One region of the Brevibacillus sp. NPDC058079 genome, then DNA from elsewhere that is predicted to be linked to it. Evidence: a T-box and tRNA genes for the amino acid it is inferred to sense, from the RefSeq annotation. Region 1 holds a T-box; the other holds one or more tRNA genes.
The links. A T-box is a leader RNA that pairs with one kind of tRNA and senses whether it is charged. The one in region 1 lies ahead of tyrS (tyrosine--tRNA ligase), so its partner is inferred to be a tRNA-Tyr.
Positions count from the first base shown of each region.

Region 2: it has a tRNA-Tyr gene. The T-box ahead of tyrS (tyrosine--tRNA ligase) is inferred to sense a tRNA for this amino acid. The anticodon was not compared.

Region 1 covers NZ_JBHVSO010000001.1:796,064-800,446, reverse strand. Annotated here, with positions in the region: gene ACFVS2_RS03950 (MFS transporter) at 1-219, shown strand, start outside; gene tyrS (tyrosine--tRNA ligase) at 278-1,546, opposite strand; T-box leader at 1,604-1,833, opposite strand; gene ACFVS2_RS03940 (ATP-binding cassette domain-containing protein) at 1,909-3,444, opposite strand; gene ACFVS2_RS03935 (DUF6138 family protein) at 3,721-4,383, opposite strand, start outside.
Region 2 covers NZ_JBHVSO010000010.1:183,133-187,515, forward strand. Annotated here, with positions in the region: gene ACFVS2_RS26240 (hypothetical protein) at 1-189, shown strand, start outside; gene ACFVS2_RS26245 (hypothetical protein) at 678-917, shown strand; gene ACFVS2_RS26250 (hypothetical protein) at 1,074-1,367, shown strand; tRNA gene ACFVS2_RS26255 (tRNA-Ser) at 1,445-1,538, shown strand; tRNA gene ACFVS2_RS26260 (tRNA-Cys) at 1,544-1,617, shown strand; tRNA gene ACFVS2_RS26265 (tRNA-Leu) at 1,760-1,845, shown strand; tRNA gene ACFVS2_RS26270 (tRNA-Pro) at 1,851-1,929, shown strand; tRNA gene ACFVS2_RS26275 (tRNA-Tyr) at 1,939-2,024, shown strand; tRNA gene ACFVS2_RS26280 (tRNA-Gln) at 2,033-2,106, shown strand; tRNA gene ACFVS2_RS26285 (tRNA-Ile) at 2,112-2,190, shown strand; tRNA gene ACFVS2_RS26290 (tRNA-Pro) at 2,197-2,274, shown strand; tRNA gene ACFVS2_RS26295 (tRNA-Ala) at 2,279-2,355, shown strand; tRNA gene ACFVS2_RS26300 (tRNA-Asn) at 2,361-2,435, shown strand; tRNA gene ACFVS2_RS26305 (tRNA-Trp) at 2,440-2,513, shown strand; tRNA gene ACFVS2_RS26310 (tRNA-Asp) at 2,519-2,594, shown strand; tRNA gene ACFVS2_RS26315 (tRNA-Tyr) at 2,603-2,689, shown strand; tRNA gene ACFVS2_RS26320 (tRNA-Glu) at 2,762-2,849, shown strand; tRNA gene ACFVS2_RS26325 (tRNA-Glu) at 2,886-2,962, shown strand; gene ACFVS2_RS26330 (hypothetical protein) at 2,965-3,249, opposite strand; tRNA gene ACFVS2_RS26335 (tRNA-Leu) at 3,321-3,405, shown strand; tRNA gene ACFVS2_RS26340 (tRNA-Leu) at 3,410-3,492, shown strand; tRNA gene ACFVS2_RS26345 (tRNA-Lys) at 3,499-3,574, shown strand; tRNA gene ACFVS2_RS26350 (tRNA-Thr) at 3,581-3,655, shown strand; tRNA gene ACFVS2_RS26355 (tRNA-Lys) at 3,727-3,801, shown strand; tRNA gene ACFVS2_RS26360 (tRNA-Met) at 3,807-3,882, shown strand; tRNA gene ACFVS2_RS26365 (tRNA-Asn) at 3,887-3,962, shown strand; tRNA gene ACFVS2_RS26370 (tRNA-Gly) at 3,967-4,037, shown strand; gene ACFVS2_RS26375 (toprim domain-containing protein) at 4,079-4,383, shown strand, end outside.

The sequences.
Region 1 (4,383 bases):
GCTTCCTCATTAACTCCCGTGTCAGTCAATGTCGGGATCGCCCTCGGATCAGCATTGGGTGGATTTATCACGACAAACCGAGAACTCATTGATGTTTCCTGGGTCGGTGCGATTGTCGCGATCGTTGCATCGTTGTTGACTTTTATCAGCTACAGTTTAGATCGCAAGGCGATGTCCTTCCCCACTCATACGTTGGAGGACTGTCAAACACGAAAATAATGCAAATACAAGAAGAAGCTTCCCTTCATGTTTCCAGGGAAGCTTCTTATTCCTTCATCTATTGAGACAATTTTACCAAGCTGTAGTTTTTCTTGCCTTTGCGGATAATGATGAAGCGGCCGCCGATAGCGAGACTTGGCGTAACTTCCAGTTCCAGATCGGTAACGCGCTCGCCATTCATGGAGATAGCGCCTTTTGTAATATCCTCACGTGCTTGACGCTTGGATGGCTCAATGCCGATCTCAACGAGCCAGTCGACAATGTTCTTCGTGTCGAGGGTAGATTCGAACGTCGGCATTTCTTTGAAGCCTTGCTCGATCTCATCTGCCGATAGCGATTTAATATCACCAGTAAACAAAGCAGCTGTAATGCGCTTCGCCTGCTCCAGCAATTCCTCGCCGTGCACAAATTTCGTCATTTCTTCAGCCAGCGCTTTTTGCGCCTCGCGTTTATGTGGCTCAGACTGTACTTTTTCAGCCAGCTCTTCAATCTGTTCTTTGGAGAGGAACGTAAAGTATTTCAAGTATTTCACAACATCGCGGTCATCGGTATTCGCCCAGAATTGGTAGAATTCGAATGGTGTTGTTTTGTTTGGATCGAGCCAGATAGCTCCTCCTGCTGTCTTCCCGAATTTCGTACCATCTGCCTTCAGCATGAGAGGAATAGTGAGTCCGAATGCTTTTGCTTCTGGTCCTTCTTTTTTGCGGATCAGATCGAGGCCGCTAGTAATGTTGCCCCATTGGTCGGAACCGCCGATTTGCAGCTGAACATCTTCATGTTTGTACAGATGCAGGTAATCCAGCGATTGCAGAATTTGATAGGAAAACTCCGTAAACGAAATGCCGCTTTCCAGTCTGCTCGACACAACATCCTTGGCAAGCATCGTATTAATGCTGAAGTTTTTCCCGTAATCCCGCAAAAATTCAATGACATTGATTTTGTGCGTCCAGTCGTAGTTGTTCACCAAACGGATTTGGTTGTCGCCTTCTGTTACGAACAGCTTCTTCATTTGTGCTGTGAGCGCATCTACGTTCTCCTGAATTTGTTCCAGTGTTTGCAAAGAGCGCTCGGATTGACGGCCGCTCGGATCGCCAATCGTACCTGTTGCACCACCGATCAAAATGACCGGACGATGACCAGCGAGCTGGAAGCGTTTCAGTACCATGAAAGGAATCAAGTGACCGATATGCATGCTGTCACCTGTTGGATCGACACCACAATATAACGAGACTGCTTTTTCATTCGTTAATTCTCGCAGTCCTTCTGCATCTGTTTGCTGATTGATGGCTTCGCGCCATTCGAGTTCGTCGATAATATTCACTGCCATACACTCCTTCAATCTCCTATGGTAAAAAACAAAAAATCGCCCCTTGTCTATTGTAGACATAGGGACGATTGAATAACCGTGTTACCACCCATCTTGCACTAATGGACCCAAGCGCTTGCGCAGGCCATTCATGCCACTCGTAGCGAGTTATCGTTCGCGATTCCGCTCGGCATTACCCGAGATACTCCAGAGTGTAATTCGCTCGCTTATTGTGTACCGGGTTCCATCAACCCCCGGCTTTCTAGAACAGGGAATAAGCTGCTACTGGGCTCTTTCAACGTATGTTTCATATGAAATTAAAGTCAGTATATTGAATTCAAATAGCAATGTCAACCATGTAGCAATGATTCCGCGACTATCCCTTAGTTTATTTTCGTGAGCCCCTCAGAAGTTAGTTCATAAACAGTTGTTGCGACTTCATGTAAATACCGTCGATCATGCGAAATACTGATAATCACACCGTCAAAAGCCGTTAAGGCGCGGCACAGAACAGGAGTCGTCAAAGGACTGAAGTTTCGGGTCGGTTCATCCAGTATCAATATTTCGCACTGATCCAAAATCATTTTTACAAGGAGCAATTTCGCTTTCTGTCCCCCAGACAAGTTTATAATGGGTTGATGCATCTCATCTTTTGTAAATTTCATACTACCTAAATGCGTATACGCTTTTGTAATCGCATCTTTAACACCCGTTGTTTCCAAGTATTCAATCGGTGTTTTGGTCGAATCCAGCCGGTCTTCATAGTTTTGGGGCATGTACCCGATCTTTAATGAGGAGTACTGGATTAGCTCATCCATGATCTTTTTCAACAACGTCGTTTTTCCCACCCCATTTTCCCCAATAATCGCGACTTTTTCTGGCCCCTTGATCGATAAGTGAATCTGTTTCGATAGCTGTTTGTTCGCTATTTGCAGTACATCCAATGAAAAGTCGAGGATTTGCCTACTGCCGGGCACATGCACCGCAGAATCAAACCGGAATTTGCTTGCTTCTTCTACACTTGGTGCCTCTACAAACGTTTGCGATGCTTTCTCCATGCGCTCTCTTTGATTTTTCAGAGACTTGATTTTCTTTTGCAGTCGCGGGTCTGACCGGGATACATTCCGATGTTGATGTTCTGCCTTATTCCAAACGTCATGCCATTTCTCCATTTGCTTTCTATGATCAGAAGCTTGCTTCCTGGCTATCGTTTCTTGTTTGCTCAAGTGGCTCTCGCGATTCGCGAGGTAATTCTCATATGGTTCTCTTGAAAACGTATATTTGGGTACTTGTTTGCGCTTCGTCAGTTCCATATGAAGGATACCGTTTGCTGTATTCGCAATAAATGTTTCGTCATGCGATACATAGATAACAGGAATAGCCGTCTGTTGAATAAATTCTTCCAGCCACTCCATCGTTTGAATATCCAAATCATTCGTGGGTTCATCCAGCAATAGAACATCCGGCTTCTGTGCCAGCAGACTTAAAAAGCGGTATTTGAAACGCTCACCACCGGACAGAACACCCATCTTTTTATCTGAATCCAATGCATGAATGCCGAGGTCATCCATCGCTCTCACCAGTTCTTTGCTCCATTGATTTTCGGCAAAAAAGTCGGCAATGGTCATTTGTTTCTCTTCGTCCGATAGCTCCTGTGCAAGATAACCCATGGAACATTCGTTTCTCAACACGTTACCTTCAAATGTGCAGTACTCGGCAATCATTTGTTCCGCGTATATCAATTTTAATAAGCTGCTTTTGCCATTTCCTTCTTCCCCGATGATAGCAATCTTGTCGCTGAGTTGCAGGGTGAGATGCAAATTGTGAATGAGCGTCCTGTCGTCTTTTTTGGTGGTAATCGTGATATTGTGCAGTTCTACCATTTGGATTCCCCATTTCGTTTTTACGTTTCTCGTCATTTACTCTTTGTTCATCTGTATCACCCCCTTTTTTGACAACAAAAAAGATGCTTCTGTCCAATAAACAGAAGCATCTTGCTCTCGTACTAGAAATCGCTATATGAAAAATAGACCATACAGGGATTCAAGATATACATTTGCGGGTGAATTTGGCTTCTTGTTTATTTATTATAGGATTGGCTTTTCCAATAAATAAACAATTGCGCAAATGATTCACCCTCCGTTCCAATTAGTTGACTTCAATATAGCATGGCCTTCTAAATAATGTCAATCAAGCTATTCGACCAAGGCTAGCACTTGTGCAAGCTTGTCTTTGATGGGGGAAGATTCCTTTTTTACAGCCTGTGCGAGCTTCTTATTCCCGCCGAAAAGGCGATAAATAACGGTTTCCCGCTGGTAATCTTCCATCGCCGCAAGCTCTCCTATGAGGGCATCCACCAGTTCTGCACGATCGATGGTGATATTTTTCAAAGGCTTCGCCGAGTCGCTACTGCCAAGCACCAGAGAGACGAGTACTGGCATATTCTCTACAGTTACACCATGCGCCTCCATAAAAGCCATGGCAAAATCGTCTTGGGCAGACTGATGCTCCGTGTCGACCAGCTCCATATAACGACGAACAAGTGGAAAATAATCGTTGCTAGACAAGCCGAGAGCCAATACCGCATAAGTGCCAGGCATGACTGATTTCTCACTAGGCTCTACATCTCCGTACCACGCAAACTCCTCCATCGCTAGCTCGGCATATTCTGCGATTTTCGGGTATAAGGCAGGGTAACGGGACGCATTCGCAAAAAACTGGTGGAGACCTGACTTTGCCAGTTTTTTTACTGGCAGGTAGTGCTTTTCGCTGCTCTTCAGCTTGAGCTTGTACCCATTGGGAAAACCTTCACGCAAAAGGCCGTTGATAAAATTGATGGCCTCACCGTAGGCAGCTTC
Region 2 (4,383 bases), on a different contig from region 1:
TTCTATGTATGTCGTATTCTTCACAATTTCAATGGTTCGATAAGTGTAGAAATTTTTAATGGTACTTTCTATATTGAATCCTCTAAAAAGGAAGCAGCTGAAGGAATCAAAGAAATTACAGAAAGCGAATTCTTCAAGGTAAAAATGATGATTGCAGAACAGAACGAAGTCGAACAACAAGCTTCATAAATAAACAAAGCCGACTCTATTTGGAGCGGCTTTGTTTATTGTATAGGATAGAAGGTTAACACTCGGAATTTAGTGATAACAATTAGATTTGAGCATAAGTCATCTATAATCCTCACCCGTTGTTGTTATTTACACAACGTAATGTTCTTAAAAGTAATGACCAATTTCAAATGTAGCGCATACATTGGAGATATCGATACTGACTTTTTTCATGCATTTATCCCTCGGAAAAATATTGTCTGACTCTCTGAAATTCTTCTGAAAATTGGGATGTTAAACACTGGAAAAAACCAGCAACCATGCGGGTTTGAGGGGTGCGACAAAATTTTACCAAAAAGGGTGTTGACTATATTCAATGGTGGTGATATTATTAGTTCATCGAATAACAAAACTAACCTCGAACACAGGTTAAGACAATTCGATGGAATAATATCAAAACAACCTGTATAACATGAATCATAAAATACAAAAAAGCGGAGGTGAAAGACATGTTAAACAAGATCAAGGGACATAATGAATTGAATGAAACAGCAGCAGTGGATAGCAATCGTCCTCTTGGCTCAACATGCCTAAAGCCAGAAGCTTTTATTGATAGCAAACATGAGGAAAGAAGTATCTATACAAAGCAAACGCAATTTCCGGGGTGGTATCGCCCAAAAGGATTGGGTTTTTTAAGGGAAAGTATATCTATAGGATCATTGTATTCAAAAATCGTTTCGGTTTTTTGAATATCAATGGCATAGGAGTACCTTCCAACGTAACCATAGGGCTACGCTTAAAACACCCAATCGGAGAAATCTTATCGGGTGTTTTTTGTTGTAGCCTTTTCGGTTTCCAATAAACACCAATCATGAAGACAAAACTAATAAATGGAGGTGAAAGACATGATGAGAAAGATGAATATCGGTGGCAATCGCCAGTTTAATAAATTTGATATTCAGCCAGTGGGCAGATTTAGCTCGCTTATTCAAACATGCCTTTTACCGAAAACCAACCACGAGATTAGTAAGCATGATGATAACAATCTGTATTCAGCAACAGAAGAAGTGGCGTTTTGGGGAGGATTGCACCCAAAACAACAGGGTCGTCTTATCGAAAAAATACCTATATACTCGTTTTTCTTGGAGTGGTGTACCCATTTACAAGAGAGTCGTGATATAAGTGCATTTTCAGTGTAGCGTGTAAGCTACTGATAAGACACCCATCGTAAAGATCGGGTGTTTTTTTGTACCCAATTTCAGAAAATAAACAACGTGGATAGGTACTCAAGTGGTTATAAGAGGATCCCCTGCTAAGGGATTAGGCGATGTAATAGTCGTGCAAGGGTTCGAATCCCTTTCTATCCGCCAGATGTGGGCAAGTAGCCAAGTGGCAAGGCTGTAGACTGCAAATCTACGAGCGAGGGTTCGATTCCCTCCTTGTCTTCCAATCAAAATAAAGGAGGTATGCAATTCTGGAACCTGGTGAGGAACACACTCAACTAAATATCGCCTGTTCGACAATGGGTTAAGTCACCAAGCTTTCACCTTGGAGTAACGAGTTCGAGTCTCGTACAGGCGATCAATAGGATGTGGATATGGTGGAATGGCAGACACGTCAGAATGAGATTCTGATATCCGAAAGGTTGTGGGGGTTCAAGTCCCTCTATCCACACCAATTAACGGGATGTAGCTCAGTTTGGCTTAGAGCACTCGCTTTGGGAGCGAGGGGTCGCAGGTTCGAGTCCTGTCATCCCGACCAAAAATAGATGGGAGTATAGAGCGTAATGGTAGCGTCCTCGGCTGTAAACCGAGTACCTTCGGGTCTTGGAGGTTCAAGTCCTTCTGCTCCCACCATGTACTATCGGGGATTCGTTTAGTGGTAGGACATAGCACTTTGACTGCTATTGCGTAGGTTCGATTCCTGCATCCCCTGCCAAATATGTTGATGTAGCTCAGTCTGGTTTAGAGCATTCGGCTGATAACCGAAAGGTCGATGGTTCGAATCCATCCATCAACACCACATTATCTGGATGTAGTTCAGCTTGGTTAGAACGCTTGCCTTGGGAGCAAGAGGTCGTAGGTTCGAATCCTACCATCCAGACCATCATGGGGTCGTAGCTCCAATTGGTAGAGCAACTGTTTTGCACGCAGAGGGTTGAGGGTTCAAGTCCCTCCGATTCCACCAAATATTGACGTATAGCTCAGAGGTAGAGCAACCCGCTGTTAACGGGAAGGTCGTAGGTTCGACACCTACTACGTCAGCCATTGTAGGGCAATAGTTCAACGGTAGAACAGCGGCTTCCAACCCCGCTGGTGTGGGTTCAATTCCTACTTGCCCTGCCAAATCTGGTTCTTTAGTTCAATCGGGAGAACGCTCCGTTGTCAGCGGAGAGGTAACGGGATCGAAACCCGTAGGAACCGCCACATATTATGGGCAGATATGCAAGATGGATAAAGCAGGCTGACTGTAAATCAGTCCCCGAAAGGGTTCGGGAGTTCGAATCTCTCTCTGCCCACCATACCAAAAAAAGAAAGGATGTGTTCTCAATGCGAGAGAGCGATGAAGTGCGTGAGGAAACGGAAGTGAATATGGCGTGGTAGACAAACGGTAAAGTCCCCTGACTTTCAATCAGGAGTTCATTATGGGCATTGCGGGTTCAAGTCCCGTCCACGTCACCAACTTTATTATTCAAGCGAGTAGTAGGAAAGTGATGTGGCTCTGTTGACAAATTGGCTAAGTCACCAGACTTTCAATCTGGTCAGTTCGGGTTCGAGTCCCGTCAGAGTCACCAAATTATTCAGCAAACATAATCGACAATATTTCCTCAGAGGTATACTCGGTTCCATGAATATAACGCTCAATAACTTTTGCCAGGATAGCTTTTCCGTTAATACGGCTTTGCTTGGCATCAAGAATGTTTAGGACGATTCGATCCATTTCCTTTTGAATCTCCTCATGGATAGCTTTAACAAAGGCAGTGTTTGTTGGGTAATCAGGCATCCCTTTTGGAAAGCCGTTAGAAATATCATGTTTAGACCACTTTTCAAGCATAATTTTTGCTTTACTGTATTCGATCACTGTATCACCAAATTCATGAGTTTTAATTCTATGCTATTACGTGGAGAACAAGATTTCAACATAATATTTATGCGGGTATGGTTGGAATGGCAGACACGGGGAGCTTAAAATTCTCTACCGAAAGGTGTACAGGTTCAAGTCCTGTTACCCGCACCATTAGGCGGATGTGGTGGAATTGGCAGACACGGTAGATTCAAAACCTACTGCTTCGGCGTGAGGGTTCGACTCCCTTCTTCCGCACCAAACAATGGGCGTTTAGCTTAGCTGGTAGAGCAATCGACTTTTAATCGAGAGGTCGTAGGTTCAAATCCTACAACGCCCACCATCATATGCTGGCTTAGTTCAGAGGAAGAACGCTTGCCTTGTAAGCAAGATGTCGGGGGTTCGATTCCCTCAGCCAGCACCATATTAACAAAACTATGAAAGGATGTGACTTGGAATGAAGAGTGACAAGGGAAGTAAATCAGATAAATAAATGTCCTCGTGGCTCAATGGTAGAGCAAGGAGCTTTTAACTCCGAGGTTACAGGTTCAAGTCCTGTCGGGGACACCAATTATTGCGGAGTAGAGCAGTGGTTAGCTTGCTTGGCTCATACCCAAGAGATCAAGGGTTCGAATCCCTTCTCCGCAACCAATATTGTCTCGTAGCTCAGTGGTAGTAGCAACCGCCTGTTAAGCGGAATGTCGTAGGTTCGATCCCTACCGAGACAGCCAGTGTGCGGGTGTAATTTAACGGTAGAATATCAGCTTGCCATGCTGAAGGCAGGGGTTCGATTCCCCTTATCCGCTTCCATTAACTTAACTAACGAAAGGAATGATTTTGATGACTTATGGGATTTGTTATTGAGGGATTTAATGATGAAAAGAAAGTGAAAGAAGTAATGCCAAATGCTCATTGCGTTGTAACAAAAGGAACCAGAATGAATGGCCGAGTAAAAATGGATCTTAAAAAAGCTTTGACAACATGTGAGGAGTTGTTCTTGTTGACTGATCCTGATGAAGCGGGAGATAAATTAGCAGAAATGGTCTTACGTCAGTATCCTTCGTTACAACGTGTAGTTTTAGATAGAAACGCTTGTTTATGCTACCGAAATCAAAAAGTGAAAGTAGGGGTTGAGCATTGTGAAACAAGTTA